One region of the Streptomyces sp. NPDC041122 genome, then DNA from elsewhere that is predicted to be linked to it. Evidence: predicted binding sites of a transcription regulator. Region 1 holds the regulator's gene; the other holds the start of a gene.

Region 1 (9,533 bases):
TTCCTGCACGTTCAGGACCCTGGGGGGTGGAGCTATGCCAACAAACAGCCCAATTAGGGCGCATTCACACGCCATGGCCGAACTATGCGATGAAGGCAAGCGGCTCTACGCCGGCGCTCTACGTACCGGACGTATCCGGCGCACCGAAGCGGAAGCCGCTCCTTGCCTCATGGATTTCGCGCTTCTGGTCCCCGATCCGGACGATGCGGAGTGGCTGCGCCCTGTTCCGCCCACTTCGGCCCTCGCCCAACGGCTCCGCCCCATCGAGCGTGAGATTCAGCAGCGGAGGACGCTCGCCAACGACCTCGCCGACGCTTTCGAGCCATTCATGGCCATTACCGCCCAGGACCGGCCGACCGCCCACTCGATCACCGTTCTGGAAGGCGCAAGCCGCATCAACGCGGCCATACAAGTCGCCATAGCCGAATGCCAGTCGGAGGCCATCACCGTCCAACCCGGCGGCGGCCGCAGCGAGGCGATCGTCACGGAAGCGGTGAAGCAGAGCCAGAGCATCCTCGACCGAGGCATCAGGATGCGTACGCTCTACCAGCACACGGCACGCCACAGTCAGACCACCATCGCCTACGCCGAGCACATGCGGCAAGGCAAGGTGGAGGTACGCACCCTCGAGGAACTCATCGAACGCCTGATGATCTTCGACAGGACCGTCGCCTTCATCCCGGCCCGCGAGGATCGCCAGACGGCCCTGGAGCTCCGCCATCCCGGGCTCGTCCAGTACCTGGCCAACGTCTTCGAGCAGCTCTGGCAGCGGGCCGCGCCGCTGCTCGACGAGGCGCCCTACGCACCCTCCACCGACGGCATCACGGGAGTCCAGCGCTCCATCGCCAAACTCCTCATCGAGGGCCACGTCGACGAGGCCATCGCCCGCCGCCTCGGCATGAACGTCCGCACGTGCCGCGCCCACATCGCGAAGATCGCCGCGGCCCTGGGCAGCGGCAGCCGGGCGCAACTGGGCTACCTGATAGCGCAGTCGGGAATGCTCGACCAGGGAAGCTGAAGGTCAACGGCAATACTCGTCCAGAAGCAGACACTTCAACTATCGCGTCCCGCCCGCCCCGCCCGCGCCTGCATAGAATCGCGACGCTTCAACCAGGCAGGAGGGGGCCGGCATGGGTACGAAGCACGCGAGGCACGGCACGAAGCACGTGGCGCACGCCGTCGGTGAGATCTGTGCGGAAGGGCTGAACGTCTACCGGCACGCCCTGCGCGTGGGGCGGATTCCGTGCGGCGAGGCCGCTGCGGTGCCCTGCCTGATGGAGTCGGGGCTGCTCGAGGCCGTGGACGGGCACGAGGCCGGCCGGACCTGGTTGCGGCCCGCCACCGCGGTCGGCCCCGCCGTACGCGACATTCCGCCCGGCCCCGGCGCCATCACCGTCCTCGACGGCCTCGACCGCATCAACTCGGCCATCGACCGCGCCATGAACGAGGTCACCGAGGAGTTCCTCGCCGTCCAGCCCGGTGGCACGCGGCCGGCCGAGACGCTGGCCGAAGTCTTTCCCCGGGACCAGGCGATCCTGACCCGCGGGTGCCGGATGCGCACCCTCTACCAGCACACAACGCGCCATTCTCTGCCCGTGCTCGCCTACTTCGAGCAGCTCGACGGCGACACCGAGGCCCGCACCCTCGACGAGGTCACCGACCGGCTCTTCGTCTTCGACCGGACCGTCGCGTTCATCCCGGCGAGCAAGGACCGCAGCATCGCCCTGGAGCTGCGCCACCCCGCCCTCGTCGAGTACTTCGCGACCACCTTCTGGCGGCTCTGGCGGCTGGCCACCCCCATGTGGCCGCAGGCCGCGCCCGAACCCTCCGAGAACGGCGTCACGACCCGTCAGCACGCCATCGCCGGCCTCCTCGTCGAAGGGCTGACCGACGCCGAGATCGCCGACCGGCTCGGCATGAACGTCCGCACCGCCCGCGTCCACATCGCCAAACTCGCCGCCACCCTCGGCAGCAACAGCCGCGCCCAACTCGGGTACCTGATCGGTCGGTCCGGGATCCTCGACCGGGTCGGGTGACGGCGGCCGACCACTCCTCCCCCGTAGCCGACCGGGGCGCTCCCCGCCTAAGCCCGCGTCCACTCCCGCAGCAACCCCTCCCGCTCCGCCGCCCGCGGCGTCCCGCCCTCGTGGCGGCGGCCCCAGTCCGCCATCGCCGTCAGCGTGGTCAGGAGCGTGCCCGCGCCCTCCGTGAGGCGGGCCAGGAGGTCGCGGGAGAGGTCGTACTCCGTGCGGGAGTAGCCGACTGCCGGGGCCGTGTACGCCGTCAGGTCCGTCGTCGTGTCCGCCGCGTCCGTGAGCCGTACGGTCATCATCGGCGCCTCGTCGCCGCCGCCGAGGCCGAGCGTGAGCGCCATGTCGAACGCCGCGCCCACGTGCCGGCCCAGGGACTTCACCGGTACGTCTTCGACGGCCAGCGCGTGCACGTCCTCCCACGGCCACATCCCCGACTGGCGGTCGCCCAGGGCCAGGACGCCCTCCGGGGTGAGGCGCACGCCGGGGGCGAGCCCGGCCGGCTTCGCGCCCACGTACACGTCGCCCTCGGCGATCCAGAACAGCCCCACCATGGCCATGGTCAGCCCCACTCCCCGTAACCCGGATACAACGATGCGGGGCCGGGAGGTTGCCACCTCCCGGCCCCGCACAAGACTACGAAACCTACTGCTCGGTCGCCCGCTTGGGACGCCACACCACCAGCGCGCTCGCCTGCTGCACGTCCTGGTAGGGGACGAGGTCGCGGCGGTACGAGGCGTGCACCGCCGCCTCACGCTGCTGCATGGCGGCGGCGGCTCCCTCCACGGCCGCGGAGAGCTCCGCGATCCGCGACTGGAGCGCCGTGACCTGGTTCTCCAGCTCGATGATCCGCTTGATGCCGGCGAGGTTGATGCCCTCTTCCTGCGACAACTGCTGCACCGTGCGCAGCAGTTCGATGTCGCGGGCGGAGTAGCGTCGGCCGCGCCCCGCGGTCCGGTCCGGCGAGACCAGACCGAGGCGGTCGTACTGCCGCAGGGTCTGCGGGTGCAGACCGCTCAGCTGGGCGGCCACCGAGATGACGTACACCGGTGTCTCGTCGGTGAGTTGGTACGGATTGCGACGGCCGACCCTGTCCATGGGGTCACGCTCCCTTCGCGGCCTGGAACAGTTCTGCCCGCGGGTCGTCACCCGCAGTCGCCTTGCGGTAGGACTCCAGTGCTTCCTTCGCCTCGTCGCTCAACGACGTCGGAACGAAGACCTCCACCGTCACGAGCAGATCTCCCCTGCTGCCGTCCTTGCGGACCGCGCCCTTGCCGCGGGCCCGCATCGTACGGCCGTTGGGGGTGCCCGCGGGGAGCTTCAGGGTGACCGGCGGGCCGCCCAGGGTGGGCACCTTCACCTCGCCGCCCAGCGCCGCCTCGGGATACGTCACCGGCACCGTGACCGTGAGGTTGTCGCCCTTGCGGCCGAAGACCGGGTGGCTGTCGACGTGCACCACCACGTACAGGTCGCCGGCCGGGCCGCCGCGCTCGCCGGGCGCTCCCTTGCCGCGCAGCCGGATGCGCTGCCCGTCCGAGACTCCGGCCGGGATGCGCACCTGCATCGTCCGCGAGGACTTGGCGCGGCCGCTGCCGCCACAGGTGTCGCAGGGGTCCTGGGCGATCAGCCCACGGCCCTTGCAGTCCATGCACGGGTCGGTGAGGGAGAACCCTCCGCCGCCGCCCCGCGAGACCTGGCCGGTGCCGACGCAGGTCGGGCACACGCGCGGCGTGCCGTTCTTGTCGCCGGTGCCGGAGCACGCCTTGCAGGCCGCCTGGGAGGACATCCGCAACGGCACCGTCGCGCCGTCCACCGCCTCCGTGAAGCTCAGCGTGACTTCGGACTCGATGTCCTGGCCGCGCCTCGGCTGCGTCCGCGCGCCGGCACCGGCGGCGCCGCCGCCACGGTTGAACAGGCCCCCGAAGACGTCACCGAGGCCGCCCCCGAAGCCGCCGCCGGCCGCTCCACCGCCACCCGGGGCGCCGCCTCCGAAGAGGTCGCCCAGGTCGAAGTTGAACGAGCCGCCGCCGCCTCCGGGGCCCTGCCGGAATCCGCCGTTGCCGAAGAGAGCACGCGCTTCGTCGTACTCCTTGCGCTTCTTGGGGTCGCCGAGGATGTCGTTCGCCTCGGAGATCTCCTTGAAGCGCTCCTCCGCCTTGGTGTTGCCCTTGTTGGCGTCCGGGTGGTTCTCGCGGGCGAGCTTCCGGTACGCCTTCTTGATCTCGGCCTCGGTGGCGTCCTTGGGGACGCCGAGGACCTTGTAGTAGTCCTTCTCGATGAAGTCCTTGGTGCTCATCCTCGACGCACCCCCTTCCGGTTGTCCCTCGTCAGTACAACGTCAGCCCTCGTCCGGGCCACCGCTGTCCTTCTCCGTCGGCTCGGCCGACTCGGCGTCGGCCTCGGCCGTCTCGCCCTTGACCGTCTGCGCGCCGGGCTGCGGCTCGGCGACGGCCACCCGCGCGGGGCGGATGGTGCGCTCGCCGATGCGATACCCCGGCTGCAGGATCGCGACGCACGTCGTCTCGGTGACGTCCGGTGCGTAGCTGTGCATCAGGGCCTCGTGGATCGTCGGGTCGAAGGGCTCGCCCTCCTTGCCGAACTGCTGCAGCCCCATCTTGGCGACGACGGTCTCCAGGGACTCCGCCACCGACTTGAAGCCGCCCACCAGCTCGCCGTGCTCACGGGCGCGGCCGATGTCGTCGAGGGTGGGGAGGAGCTCGGAGAGGAGGTTCGCCGCGGCGATCTCCTTCACCGTCACCTTGTCCCGCTCCACCCGACGGCGGTAGTTCTGGTACTCGGCCTGCAGCCGCTGGAGGTCCGCGGTGCGCTCGCCGAGCGCGGTGCGCACCTGGTCCAGCTGGGCGGTCAGGCCCACGTCCTGTGCGGACGTCTTGCTCTCTGCGTCCCCGGCCGGGGCCGCCGCGCCCTCCTCGGTGGAGGGCTCGGCGGCCTTCGGCGTCGCGTCATCAGGGGTGGCGCCGGAGGGGACGTCGGGCTTCTCGGCGTTCTCGCCGAAACCCGGGGTCTCCTCGGTCATCAGGCAGCGCCGCCCTTCGCGTCACCGGGCTTCTCGTCGTCGACGATCTCGGCGTCGACGACGTCGTCGTCGGCCTTGGCGTCGGCGTCCGGACCCGGGGCGGCGCCCTCGGCGCCCGCGCCGGCGGCCTGGGCGTCGGCGTACATGGCCTGGCCCAGCTTCTGCGAGACGGCGGCGACCTTCTCGGTGGCGGTGCGGATCTCGGCCGTGTCGTCGCCCTTGAGCTTCTCCTTCAGCTCGCCGACGGCGGTCTCGACCTCGGTCTTCACGTCACCGGGGACCTTGTCCTCGTTGTCCTTGAGGAACTTCTCGGTCTGGTAGACGAGCTGCTCGCCCTGGTTGCGGGACTCGGCGGCCTCGCGGCGGGCGTGGTCCTCGTCCGCGTACTTCTCGGCCTCCTGGCGCATCCGGTCGACCTCGTCCTTCGGCAGCGAGGAGCCGCCGGTGACGGTCATCTTCTGCTCCTTGCCCGTGCCCAGGTCCTTCGCGGTCACGTGCATGATGCCGTTGGCGTCGATGTCGAAGGAGACCTCGATCTGCGGGACGCCGCGGGGCGCCGGGGGCAGACCGGTCAGCTCGAACATCCCGAGCTTCTTGTTGTACGCCGCGATCTCGCGCTCGCCCTGGTAGACCTGGATCTGCACGGACGGCTGGTTGTCCTCGGCCGTCGTGAAGATCTCGGAGCGCTTCGTCGGAATCGTGGTGTTCCGCTCGATGAGCTTGGTCATGATGCCGCCCTTGGTCTCGATGCCGAGGGACAGCGGGGTGACGTCGAGGAGCAGGACGTCCTTGACCTCGCCCTTGAGGACACCGGCCTGGAGCGAGGCGCCGATGGCGACGACCTCGTCCGGGTTCACACCCTTGTTGGCGTCCTTGCCGCCGGTGAGCTCCTTGACGAGCTCGGCGACGGCGGGCATGCGGGTGGAGCCACCGACGAGAACGACGTGGTCGATCTCGGAGAGCTGGATGCCCGCGTCCTTGATGACGTTGTGGAACGGCGTCTTGCAGCGCTCCAGGAGGTCGGACGTGAGCTGCTGGAACTGGGCGCGCGTGAGCTTCTCGTCCAGGTGCAGCGGGCCCTCGGCGGAGGCCGTGATGTAGGGCAGGTTGATCGTGGTCTCCGTGGAGGAGGACAGCTCGATCTTGGCCTTCTCGGCCGCCTCGCGCAGGCGCTGGAGCGCCATCTTGTCCTTGGAGAGGTCCACGCCGTGGCCGTTGTTGAACTGCTTGACCAGGTAGTCGACGACGCGCTGGTCCCAGTCGTCACCACCGAGGTGGTTGTCGCCGTTCGTGGCCTTCACCTCGACGACGCCGTCGCCGATCTCGAGCAGCGAGACGTCGAAGGTGCCGCCACCGAGGTCGAAGACCAGGATGGTCTGGTCGTCCTTGTCGAGGCCGTAGGCCAGCGCGGCGGCGGTGGGCTCGTTGACGATGCGCAGGACGTTCAGACCCGCGATCTCACCGGCCTCCTTGGTGGCCTGGCGCTCGGAGTCGTTGAAGTACGCCGGGACGGTGATGACCGCGTCGGCCACCTTCTCGCCCAGGTACGACTCGGCGTCGCGCTTCAGCTTCTGCAGGATGAACGCGGAGATCTGCTGGGGGTTGAACCCCTTGTCGTCGATGTCCACCTTCCAGTCGGTGCCCATGTGGCGCTTGACCGACCGGATGGTCCTGTCGACGTTGGTGACCGCCTGGCGCTTGGCGACCTCGCCGACCAGCACTTCACCGTTCTTCGCGAAGGCGACGACGGACGGCGTGGTCCTGGCACCCTCGGCGTTGGTGATGACGGTGGGCTCGCCGCCTTCGAGAACGCTGACGACGGAGTTAGTCGTGCCCAGGTCGATGCCGACCGCACGTGCCATTTCGATGCCTCCAGTGACTTCTTGAGTGGAACTGACTCAAGGATGCATGAGCGCTGCGCTTGCGTCAACAGAAGTGAGTCGAGGGGGCTCAACTCTTATCCCGCCCTTACGCGCAGGTAGGGGCTTCCGGCCTTGTGGGGCGGGGTCTCGGCTGCGGGCCGGTCGGGGCCGGTCGCGCCGTTCCCCGCGCCCCTTACGGGGCGCTCCCGGCGCGGATCCGCTGTCGCTGGCTACAGTGCGGCGGAGTGAGCGGGCGGTTTCCGCTCCGTCGTCGTCGTTCGTCCCACAGGCCCGTGGAGCCCCCCATGCAACTCGCCGCGATCATCGTGTCGCTGGTCCTCATCGCGGTCGGTGTCGCGCTGTTCTGCCGTGCCATCGTGCAGATCTACCGGTTCGTACGGCTCGGTCAGCCGGTGCCCGCCGGGCTGCGGACCGACGCACCCGGCCGCCGCACCCTCACCGTGGCCAAGGAGTTCCTCGGCCACACACGCATGAACAAGTGGGGCGTGATCGGCCTCGCGCACTGGTTCGTGGCCGTGGGCTTCTTCACCCTGCTCCTGACCATCGTCAACGCCGTCGGCCAGCTCTTCCGGGCCGACTGGATCCTGCCGGTCATCGGCGACTGGACGCCGTACAACGTCTTCGTCGAGTTCATCGGCACGATGACGGTCCTCGGCATCCTCACGCTGATCGCCGTCCGGCAGCTGAACCGGCCCGACAAGGCGGGCCGCAGGTCCCGCTTCGCGGGGTCCAAGACCGGCCAGGCGTACTTCGTCGAGGCCGTCATCCTCGTCGTCGGCGTCTGCATCGTCACGCTGCACGCCCTGGAGGGCGCCCAGCACCACGTCGACGGCTACGAGGCCTCGTTCTTCCTCTCGTACCCGTTCGTCTCCTGGTTCTCCGGGATGGACCTCTCCACCCTGCAGAACCTCACGTACTTCTTCGCCGGCCTGAAGATCGCGACCTCCTTCATCTGGATGATCGTGGTCGGCCTCAACACCAACATGGGTGTGGCCTGGCACCGCTTCCTGGCCTTCCCGAACATCTGGTTCAAGCGCGAGGCGGACGGCGGCACGACGCTCGGCGAGCTGCAGCCGATGACGTCCGGCGGCAAGCCGATCGACTGGGAGGACCCGGCCGAGGACGCGGTCTTCGGCGTCTCGCAGGTGGAGCAGTTCTCCTGGAAGGGTCTGCTGGACTTCTCCACGTGTACGGAGTGCGGGCGGTGCCAGTCGCAGTGCCCGGCCTGGAACACCGGCAAGCCGCTCTCGCCGAAGCTGCTGATCATGTCGCTGCGCGACCACGCGTATGCGAAGGCTCCGTATCTCCTCGCCGGTGGCGGCAAGACGATGGAGGGCGAGGAGAAGGCGAGCGCCGAGCAGCTCGCCGACGTGCCCGCCGCCGCGCTGGCGGAGGCGGAGCGCCCGCTGATCGGGACGGTCGAGGCCGTATCCACTGATGGCTCCGCCATGGGCGGGGTCATCGACCCCGACGTCCTGTGGTCCTGCACGACGTGTGGCGCGTGTGTGGAGCAGTGCCCGGTCGACATCGAGCACGTCGACCACATCGTCGACATGCGCCGCTACCAGGTCATGATCGAGAGCGCGTTCCCCTCCGAGGCCGGGACGATGCTCAAGAACCTGGAGAAGAAGGGCAATCCCTGGGGCCTGGCCAAGAAGCAGCGTCTGGAGTGGACGAAGGAAGTCGACTTCGAGGTGCCGGTCGTCGGCAAGGACATCGAGGACCTCACCGAGGTCGAGTACCTGTACTGGGTCGGCTGCGCCGGCGCCCTGGAGGACCGCGCGAAGAAGACCACCAAGGCCTTCGCCGAACTCCTGCACATCGCCGGCGTGAAGTTCGCCATCATGGGCGGCGACGAGAAGTGCACCGGTGACTCCGCCCGCCGCCTGGGCAACGAGCCGCTCTTCCAGCAGCTCGGCCAGGAGAACGTCCTGACGCTGAACGCCGCGTTCGGTGAGGACGAGGAGTACGAGTCGACCAAGAAGCCGAAGTCGGCCAAGAAGATCGTGTCGACCTGCCCGCACTGCTTCAACACCATCGCCAACGAGTACCCGCAGCTCGGCGGCGACTACGAGGTCATCCACCACACGCAGTTGCTCCAGCACCTCATCGACGCCGGGAAGCTGGTGCCGGTGACCCCGGTCGACGGCCTGATCACCTACCACGACCCCTGCTACCTGGGCCGCCACAACAAGATCTACACACCGCCGCGCGAGATCATGGACAAGGTGCCGGGCCTGCGCCAGCAGGAAATGCACCGCCACAAGGAGCGCGGCTTCTGCTGCGGCGCCGGCGGTGCCCGCATGTGGATGGAAGAGCGCATCGGCAAGCGCATCAACAACGAACGCGTCGACGAGGCACTCAGCCTCAACCCGGACATCGTGTCCACGGCCTGCCCCTTCTGCCTCGTCATGCTCACCGACTCCGTCAACGGCAAGAAGAACGACGGCCAGGCCAAGGAGAGCATCAACGTCGTCGACGTCGCCCAGCTCCTCCTGGACTCCGTGAAGACACCGGCCGAGACGCCCGCCGAAGCACCGGCCGAAGCACCGGCCGAGACACCCGCCGAGTAGGCACGAACGC
Region 2 (9,533 bases), on a different contig from region 1:
GTCGGCGAGGGCGGCGGCGGACAGCTCGGCGAGCGGTCCCTCGCGGTGCCAGTCGATGATGGCCCGCTCGCGTTCCACCACGTCGATGCGGCCCCAGCGGGGATCCGCGGCGGCGTGGGCCAGGGAGAACCCGACCCCCAGGCCGCCGATGAGGACGGCGGGGGAGGGGCGGTCGTCGAGGGCGTCGCGGGCCGCGTCGACGAGCAGTCGCTCGGAGCGGCCGTCGGAGGTGTCCATCAGGAAACAGCCGTTGGCGATGATCTGCAGCAGCTCACCGTGGCGCCGCAGGACGACCTCGCCGTGAGGACCCTCGCGCCGGTCGATGACGACGGGGGCGGTGGTGGGGGTGCGCATGGGCGTCAGGGTATGGGCGGGCCGGCCGCGGCCGTAGCCGATTTCGCGGGCGGCGCGGGCCGCTCCGGAGGGTCGCGCGACGCAGAATGTGATGCGCGGGTTGCCTGTGAGACGTACCTCACGTGGTGCCCGTCATAGACAACGCCGGAAAAGAGGGCAAAGGGTGGGGCAGGACGGAAGGAGCGCCTCACCCGTGAACCAGAGCGTGCAGACCGCCGAGACCGCGACCGATGTGCGGACCGACGTACGGACGGACGCGCGGACGCCCGACTCGGCGGTGCCGGGCGGCCTGAACGGCATACCGCGGCAGTCGGCGTGCCGGCCCCGGGTGGTGCGGGCGCCCGCACCGGAGCCGCGGACCGGCCGCCCGCGCGCGGGGGGCGGTATCGCCGCCGCCGGGAGCCTCGCCGAGGAAAGAGCCGCGGGGAGCCCCGCCGAGGGAAGAGCCGCCGCGAGGATCGCCCGGCTCCGGCCCTGGCGCCTGTTGCCCACCCCCACCGGCACGCCCTTCACCTTCGGGTACGCCCTCGTGCTCGCCGTCACCTCGCTGGTCGCCGAGTTCGCGGACCCGGACCTCGTCTCCTCGCTCCTGCGCGGGTCGAGCACCGACGTGGCGCACCTCGCGCACACCCCCGTCCTCGTCCTGGTCGCCAGCGCCCTGTGGGTCGCGGGCGGCATCACGTCTCCGTACGCGATCGGCTTCCTGCTGGTGCTGACGGCGCTGGAGCGGCGCATCGGCGGGCTGCGCACCGCCGGGGTCTTCCTTCTCGGCCACGTCGTCGCCACGCTCGTGACCGAGGTCCCGGTCGGCCTCTCGGTCCTCGCGGGCCAGCTGCCCGACAGCTCGCTGCACCGCCTCGACTACGGCATCAGCTTCGGTGTCGCCGCCAGCGTCGGCGCGCTCGCGGGGCTCCTGACGCCGTGGCTGCGCTGGGTCGTCCTCGGCGGGTTCGGGTGCATGCTGCTCGACGACCTGATCGCGTTCACCGATCCGATGACGAACTGGGGTCATCTGCTCGCGCTGGTGATCGGCGTCTCCACCTGGCCGCTGCTCCGGCGCAGGCGGCCCCAGAGCGACTCCTGGTGAGCCGTCGCCTCAGGACGCCGCTTCCGCCTCCACGATCGACGGATACGTCTCGGTGGGCAGGATCCGCGTCAGGCGCAGCCCCGCCCTCGTGAGCAGCGCCGAGAACTCGTCCTCCGTCCGCTCCTGGCCGTCCACGACCGCCGCCATCGCCACATCCAGGGTCTTGCCCAGGTGCGGCGTGTTGCCGGACGGCAGGACGCAGTCGACGATCAGGAGACGGGCGTCCGGGGCCATCACCGCGCGGCAGTTGCGCAGGATCCGCAGGCACGCGTCGTCCGGCCAGTCGTGCAGGACGTGCTTGAGCACGTAGAAGTCGCCGCCCTCGGGCACCTCGGCGAAGAAGTCGCCGGGCTCGGCCCGCCAGCGTCCCCGTACCGCCTCGTCGTCGGCCAGTACATGCGTGTGCGTCACGGGCTCCTGGTCGAAGAGGACGCCCGTCAGACCGGGACGCCCGCGCAGCACCGCGCGCAGCAGGCCGCCGCGGCCACCCCCGACGTCCACCACGGTGCCCTTCTCCGGGAAGGGGTACGTGTCGGCGATCACCGCGTCGACCGGACCCGAGAGCGAGGCCATGCCGCTGTCGAACAGCTCCCGCAGCGCGGGGTCCTCGGCCAGATAGCTGAAGAGCGGCTTGCCGAAGAGGCGCTCGAAGGACGCGCCGGCCCGGCGCACCGTCTCCTCCAGGCCCGCCGAGGTCCGCTGGAAGGCGGGGTCGGTCATCAGGAGGACCGCGGCGTGCATCGAGTCCGGCACGTCCGTGCGCAGCGCATCCGAGAGCGGTGTGAGGTGGAAGGCGCCCGTTCCGTCCTCGCGGAAGAAGCCGCGCGTGGCGAGGTAGCGCAGGACGCGGCGGAGGTGGCCGGGGTCGGTCTCGGTCAGTTCGGCCAGCTGCCCCGCGGTGCGCGGACCCGCGGCCAGGTGGTCGGCGATCCGGCAGCGGACCGCCGTGCGCAGCGCGGCGGAAAAGAGGTGCCCCAGTGCGTGCTCCACGATCTGGCCGGCGATGTCCCGCACGCCGTCGTCGCCGGTCCCGGGTGTGTCCACCATGGATGCCCTCCTGATGAGTAGGAGGGTCCACGGTCCCAACGGAACGGCCGCAGGGGAACGCCGCCCGGCGGCCACCCCCGGGGACCGGCCTGATCGCGTACGGCATGTCCGGGAACGGCCCATGGGGGAGTGATCAGCGGAAAGCCGTGTCGGCCCCGATCTCCTCCACCGCGTCCAGCTCTTCGATACGTGACCGGAAATGGGCCCTGATCCGGCCGGAGGCCTCGGCCCATCCCCGATCGTGGCCGTGCGGGATCGGGACCGTCAGGGCCCGGTGTCCCCCGGGTGGGAGCAGAGGCCGCCCCGGTAGTTGCTGTCGTACCAGGCGCCGGTGGCGTCGGCGTCCAGGTTGGTCCGGCCGGGGCCGACGCAGCGGTGGTAGTTGGATCGGGGCCACCGCTTGACCTGGATCCACACGTTCGTGTTGGTGGCGCAGTGCTCGTAGTAGGCGCGTTCACCGCCCCTGCTCGCGTTCCAGCCGCAGTTCGCGAGGGCGGTCGCCGCGCCGGCTTCGGAGAGGGTCCGGGTGACCGGGGCCGGGGCCGCGGGCGTGTGCGCACCGGCGGAGGTCGGCATCAAGGCCAGGCCGCCGATGGTCAGCGCGGTCGCGACGGCGGCTGTCGTTGTCCTGAAGAAGGTCATATCGCCATGAATAGCGGATACCGCGCGGCCCGGAGCGAGGATGACGGACAAAGTCCCTCAATCAGGGGATCTCCGTCATTCGGGCTGAAAAACCGGACTTGGTCATGCCGGCTTGGGGCGGTTCCCGGGTGATCGCTCACGGCGAACACGGCGGGGGAACATCCTGGGGCTCACAAGCATTGAGTCGGTATAGCTCAACTTGAATGCCGAAGGGGAGATCATGGCTGCTGAGTCCACCACATACACGTCGCTCACCCTGCCGGTGCTGCCGCTCGACGACGAGGTCGTCCTGCCCGGCATGGTGGTGCCCTTCGATCTGTCCGACGCGGACGTGCGGGCCGCGGTCGAGGCCGCCCAGGCCGCCGCGCGGTCCGGTGGCGACAGCAAGCCGAAGGTGCTGCTTGTTCCGCGCATCGACGGGACGTACGCCGCGACCGGCGTCCTCGGCACCGTCGAGCAGGTCGGCCGGCTCTCCGACGGCGACCCCGGCGCGCTCATCCGCGGCCGCGGCCGGGTGCGGATCGGGGCCGGCACCACCGGTCCCGGCGCCGCGCTCTGGGTCGAGGGGCAGCGGATCGACGACGTCGTGCCCGAGCCGCTGCCGGGCGCCGTCACCGAGCTCGTCAAGGAGTACAAGGCGCTCGCCACCAGCTGGCTGAAGAAGCGCGGCGCCTGGCAGGTCGTCGACCGCGTCACGCAGATCGACGACGTCGCGGCGCTCGCCGACAACTCCGGATACTCGCCGTTCCTCACCACCCAGCAGAAGATCGAGCTCCTGGAGACCGAGGACGCGGTCGCCCGCCTCAAGCTCGCCACCGAGCAGCTGCGCGAGCACCTCGCCGAGCAGGACGTCGCCGAGTCCATCGCCAAGGACGTCCAGGAGGGCGTCGACAAGCAGCAGCGCGAGTTCCTGCTGCGCCGCCAGCTCGACGCCGTCCGCAAGGAGCTGCGCGAGATCAACGGCGACAGCAAGGACACGGCCGAGGAGTCCGACGACTACCGCGCCCGCGTCGAGGCCGCCGACCTGCCGGAGAAGGTCCGCGAGGCCGCCCTGAAGGAGGTCGACAAGCTGGAGCGGTCCAGCGACCAGTCGCCCGAGGGCTCCTGGATCAGGACCTGGCTGGACACCGTCCTCGAACTGCCGTGGAACGAACACACCGAGGACGCGTACGACATCAAGGGCGCCCAGGAGATCCTCGACGCCGAGCACTCCGGCCTGCAGGACGTCAAGGAGCGCATCACCGAGTACCTCGCGGTGCGCAAGCGCCGCAGCGACCGCGGCCTCGGGGTCGTCGGCGGGCGCCGCGGCGGCGCGGTGCTCGCCCTCGTCGGCCCGCCCGGCGTCGGCAAGACCTCGCTCGGCGAGTCCGTCGCGCACGCCATGGGCCGCAAGTTCGTGCGCGTCGCGCTCGGCGGCGTCCGCGACGAGGCGGAGATCCGCGGCCACCGTCGTACGTACGTGGGGGCACTGCCCGGACGGATCGTACGGGCCATCAAGGAGGCCGGGTCGATGAACCCGGTGGTGCTCCTCGACGAGATCGACAAGGTCGGCTCGGACTTCCGGGGCGACCCGGCCGCCGCCCTCCTCGAAGTCCTCGACCCGGCCCAGAACCACACCTTCCGGGACCACTACCTGGAGGTCGAACTGGATCTGAGCGACGTCGTGTTCCTCGCGACGGCGAACGTCCTGGAGGCCATCCCGGAGGCGCTGCTCGACCGCATGGAGCTGGTCAGGCTCGACGGCTACACCGAGGACGAGAAGGTCACCATCGGCCGCGACCACCTGCTCCCGCGCCAGCTGGAGCGGGCCGGTCTGGAGCAGGACGAGGTGACGCTCGACGAGAGCGCGCTGCGCAAGCTCGCCGGCGAGTACACCCGCGAGGCGGGCGTGCGCAACCTGGAGCGCTCCATCGCGCGGCTGCTCCGCAAGGTCGCGGCGCAGCACGAACTGGGCGACAGGGAACTGCCGTTCACCGTCACCGACGCCGACCTGCGCGAGCTCATCGGACGCCCGCACCACGTGCCGGAGTCGGCGCAGGACCCGGCCGAGCGGCGCACGGCGGTGCCGGGCGTGGCCACCGGGCTCGCGGTCACCGGCGCGGGCGGCGACGTCCTGTTCGTGGAGGCCTCGCTCGCCGACCCCGAGACCGGCGCCTCCGGGCTCACACTCACCGGCCAGCTCGGTGACGTGATGAAGGAGTCGGCACAGATCGCGCTCAGCTTCCTGCGCGCGCACGGCGCCGAACTGGAGCTGCCCGTCGGCGACTTGAAGGAACGCGGCGTGCACGTCCACTTCCCGGCCGGCGCGGTCCCCAAGGACGGGCCGAGCGCGGGTGTCACGCTGACCACCGCCCTCGCCTCGCTGCTCAGCGGCCGACTCGTCCGTACGGACGTGGCGATGACCGGTGAGGTCTCGCTGACCGGCCGGGTGCTGCCGATCGGCGGCGTCAAGCAGAAGCTGCTCGCCGCGCACCGCGCCGGGATCACCACGGTGATCATCCCGAAGCGGAACGAGGCGGACCTCGACGACGTCCCCGCCGAGGTCCTCGACAAGCTCGACGTGCACGCGGTCACGGACGTCCGCCAGGTGCTCGAACTGGCCCTGACCGACGCCGAGATCAGGGTCCCGGCCGCCGCCTAGGCCAGGCGCCGACGGACGGCGGAACGGCGGCCACCCCGCATCGGGGTGGCCGCCGTTCGCGTATCCGGGGCGGTGCCGCACTCAGCCGTTGGCGAGCGCCACCACCCGGTCGAGCGCGCCGTTGAACTTGTCGTGGTCGCCGACCGTCGGCCCCGACGAGGTGTACTGCCACATGGTCTGGAACCCCCAGCCGGCCGGGAGTTCGCCGGGGCCGGTGTTGTAGCGGGCGATCCACAGCGGGTTGCTGGCGCCGAAGCCGCTGTAGTTGCCGGTGCAGTCCTTCCACCAGCTGGTGGCGGTGTAGATGACCGCGTCGCGCCCGGTGCGCGCCTTGTAGGTGGTCAGGAAGTCGCGGATCCAGCTGACCATCGCGGACTGCGACTTGCCGAAACAGGCCGCCCCGTACGGGTTCCACTCGATGTCGAGCGCGCCCGGCAGCGTCCGGCCGTCGCGCGACCAGCCGCCGCCGCTGCTCGCGAAGTAGTTGGCCTGGGCGGCGCCGGAGGAGGTGTCCGGCGTTGCGAAGTGGTACGCGCCGCGGATCATGCCCACGTCGTACGAGCCGTTGTACTGCTGGGTGAAGTAGGGGTTCTTGTACGAGGTGCTCTCGGTGGCCTTGACGTAGGCCCACTTCACGCCGCTGTTCCAGAGCGTCTGCCAGGCGACGTTGCCCTGGTGGCCGCTGACGTCGACGCCCTCGGTCTGGGTCGCGTCACCACCCGTGGGCCGGCCGCCCTGGCCGTCGTGTTCGATGACGCCCTGGCCGAGGCGGGCGGAGCCGCGCTGCGGGACGTCGTCGTCCGCCCGGGCCGCCGTGGGGAGCGTCAGGAGGAGGGAGAGAGCGGACAGTGCTGCGAGGAGGACCCCCGCCGGCGACAAGCGCGAGCGGCGGGCCGTTCCGGGTCTGTGCACGGACATGGGCGTGCCTCCGAAGGCCTCGGTGGTGCTCGGTGGGGACCTGCCGACATGTCTGGTGTGAACATGTCACTTGAAAAGCTACGCACGTAGACCGGCGCCGGGGAAGAGGTCCGAGCTTCTGCCGTTGGTCCACTCCTGTGACGGCACCATCCGGGCGGCACGGTCGCCACCTTGCGAAATACTGGTCAGGCCGCTGTCGCCACGGCCGCGGCGCGAGGGCCTGTCGGCGATAACTTTCAGAATCGGGAAAGCGGGACATGGGTGCTGCAGAAGAGGGTGCGGAGAGCGGCGCGCGGGACGAGGTGCAACAGGGCCGGGCGGATCAGGGGGAACCGGCACAGAGCGAGGTGGAACAGGGCGAGGACCGGGAGTTCCTCTCCCTCGAACGGGAGTTGTCCCTCCTGATGCGCCGCGCGCGGGCGTCGTCCGGCGAGATGGCCCGCCAGGTCCATCCCGACCTGGAGCCCGCCGCGTACGGCCTGCTCGTCTGCCTGGACGACGCGGGCCCGCAGCGGGCCACCGAACTCGCCGCCTACATCGGCGTCGGCAAGGCCACGATGAGCCGCCAGCTGCGCGCACTGGAGGAACTCGGCCTGGTCTCCCGCGAGCCCGACCCGGCCGACGGGCGCGCCTGGCTCATCCGGCTCACCCCGGACGGCCGCACCCGCTTCCGCACGGTGCGGGCCGCGCGCCGCGCGCAGTACGTGCGCCGGCTCGCGAGCTGGGACCGCACCGAGGTCTCCGAACTGGCCCGGCTGCTCGGCCGGCTGAACGAGAGCGCGGACGCCTGACCCCGTATGCGGGCCGGCCCGCGTGCGCACGGCCCGCGCGAAGCCGCCGCCCAGGCGGCGGACGTCACCACTCCGCGTACACGACCGCCGCGTCGTCGTGCCGCTTCCCGCGCGGGTGGGCGAGGCGGTCGGGGTCGGCGCGCTCCAACTCACGCACCCGCTCCACCAGATGCCGCGGCCCCTGCTTGCGCAACAGCGCGAAGCAGTCCGCCCAGTCGCCCTCCCGGAACGTCTCGACCCACCGCCCGGCCCCGTCGGTGAGCGCCGCCACCGCCGTGACGTCCGCCCGGGCCAGCTCGCCGGTGACCGCGCGCCCCGCGGCCGAGGGGTCGGCGGCGGCCGTGAAGAAGCCGTCCTCGGCGTTGCGCAGCGCCTCGACCGCCGCGCCGTAGGCGCGGGCCGCCACGTCCCGCTCGGCCGAGCCGCGGGGCAGGGCGCGCACCTGGTCGCGCAGGGCCCGTACGGCGGGCGGCAGTTCGGCCAGGCGCCGGTCGAGCACGGCCGTCACCGCGCCGTCGGGGCCCCCGATGAGCAGCGCCGAGTCGGACAGGACCAGGTGCTCGACGCGCTCCGCGTCCCACCGCACGAGCACCACGGTTGCCTGCGGGGTGCGCGGGTGAGAAAGGTCACAGGTTGATCCATGGGCCTCGGCGGTACGGGAGATGGCGGCCGCCAGGACCTCAGGGAGCGTCATATCCCGGCGTGAAACGGACAGTTCCCCCAGCGCGCCGCCGAGCCGGGCGGTGAACCAGGGGACGGAATGCGGACATCCCACCGTGCCCTCGGGTGGCGTCACGCCGTCCAGGAGGACGAGTGAACCGCCCTGTCCGGACGCGGGAACCGCGACCGAGGCATAGTCCTCGTTGGGGCGTGCGGGGTCACCGGGTTCGGTGGCGATTTCGATGCGCATCCGGTCAGTCTGCCCGAGGGGCGCCCGTCGCTCACCAGGAGCGGGAAAGGGGTGCGCCACGGGCCCGTAGCGGCAGGTCCCGCGCCGGAATTCGACCGGAATGATCAACTCCGACGGGGTGTGGCGGCGCATCCTGCCAAAGCCTTCCGGAGACGTCCAACCGGCGCTCCGCACGGGCCCCGCGACCGCCACCGCGGGACTTGCCCGCCAACTCCCCGCCGATGTTCACTCCTTCGGGTGGCCAGGCAGGCGATGCACGACCGCCACTCACCGGCACTGGAAGGGTCAGGAGCCGTACCGGGGGAGCGCTCGTGTTGACAGGCCGTCACCCGGGCCCAAGGGCAGACGAAAACAGGAATGCGAGCACCGGTGCAGAAGATGCGGCCTGGGCGCAAAGGCAAGCAGAAGGCCCCGGAAGGGGCCACGCCGGGCGCGACCACTCCGACCGGGCGTGTGCCGGAGCGCACGACCACGGACCCCTCACCGGGCACCGGAGCGGACGCGGCCCCCGCCTCCGCGCCCGCCCCCGCGGTCCACGAACCCGCCGCGCGTGACGCCTCCGCGCGCGATGCCTCCGCGCCCCCCGGAGCCACTGGCACGCCACCCGCGGCAGCCTCCGCGCCCACGCCGTCCTCCGTCGTGCCGGCGCCCTTCGTCAACAAGGCGCCCACCGCGCGCGTACGCAATCGGCTGATCATCGCCGTGGCCGTCGTCGCCGCCGCCGTCCTGGGCGCGGGCGCACCCGCCGTCATCGCCGCGTCCGACCGCCTGAGCGACACCCAGAGCCTGGTGACGCTCGCCGAACAGACCCAGCAGGCGGTCTCCCTCGGCCACTCGCTCGCCGACGAGCGCGACGAGGTCACCTCGTTCATCGCCTCGGGCCGCCCCCAGGGCAAGGGTCTCTCCGAGAGCCGCAGCGCCCGCGTGGACCGGCAGATCGACGAGCTCCGCGATGCCGACGCGCCCGCCGCGCTGCGCCACGACCTCGCTGACATCGCCGCCGTCCGCAGAGCGGCGCTCACCGGCAAGAGCGGTGCTCTCCAGGCCCACGAGGCGTACAGCAAGGTCATCGCCGAGCTCCACGGCCTCTCCCGTGACCTGGCCGAGAAGCTGCCCCCCGAGGCGAACCGGGGCGCGCTCGCC

What was found. The regulator HspR, encoded in region 1, represses chaperone genes until heat shock. The targets are predictions, from matches to a motif close to TTGAGNNNNNNNNNCTCAA.
Region 2: the regulator HspR is predicted to act here: its motif matches at 3,310-3,328, upstream of lon (endopeptidase La).

What each region holds. Positions count from the first base shown of each region.
Region 1 covers NZ_JBVIYQ010000003.1:479,491-489,023, reverse strand. The annotation lists gene ACZ6B8_RS14515 (helix-turn-helix transcriptional regulator) at 35-1,018, shown strand; gene ACZ6B8_RS14510 (helix-turn-helix transcriptional regulator) at 1,131-2,036, shown strand; gene ACZ6B8_RS14505 (hypothetical protein) at 2,084-2,590, opposite strand; gene ACZ6B8_RS14500 (heat shock protein transcriptional repressor HspR) at 2,676-3,128, opposite strand; gene dnaJ (molecular chaperone DnaJ) at 3,133-4,326, opposite strand; gene grpE (nucleotide exchange factor GrpE) at 4,369-5,067, opposite strand; gene dnaK (molecular chaperone DnaK) at 5,067-6,929, opposite strand; gene ACZ6B8_RS14480 ((Fe-S)-binding protein) at 7,235-9,523, shown strand.
Region 2 covers NZ_JBVIYQ010000005.1:148,242-157,774, reverse strand. The annotation lists gene ACZ6B8_RS19585 (spermidine synthase family protein) at 1-354, opposite strand, end outside; gene ACZ6B8_RS19580 (rhomboid-like protein) at 548-1,441, shown strand; gene ACZ6B8_RS19575 (methyltransferase) at 1,451-2,488, opposite strand; gene ACZ6B8_RS19570 (DUF6355 family natural product biosynthesis protein) at 2,753-3,130, opposite strand; gene lon (endopeptidase La) at 3,351-5,771, shown strand; gene ACZ6B8_RS19560 (lysozyme) at 5,853-6,689, opposite strand; gene ACZ6B8_RS19555 (MarR family winged helix-turn-helix transcriptional regulator) at 6,947-7,480, shown strand; gene ACZ6B8_RS19550 (hypothetical protein) at 7,545-8,390, opposite strand; gene ACZ6B8_RS19545 (sensor histidine kinase) at 8,748-9,533, shown strand, end outside.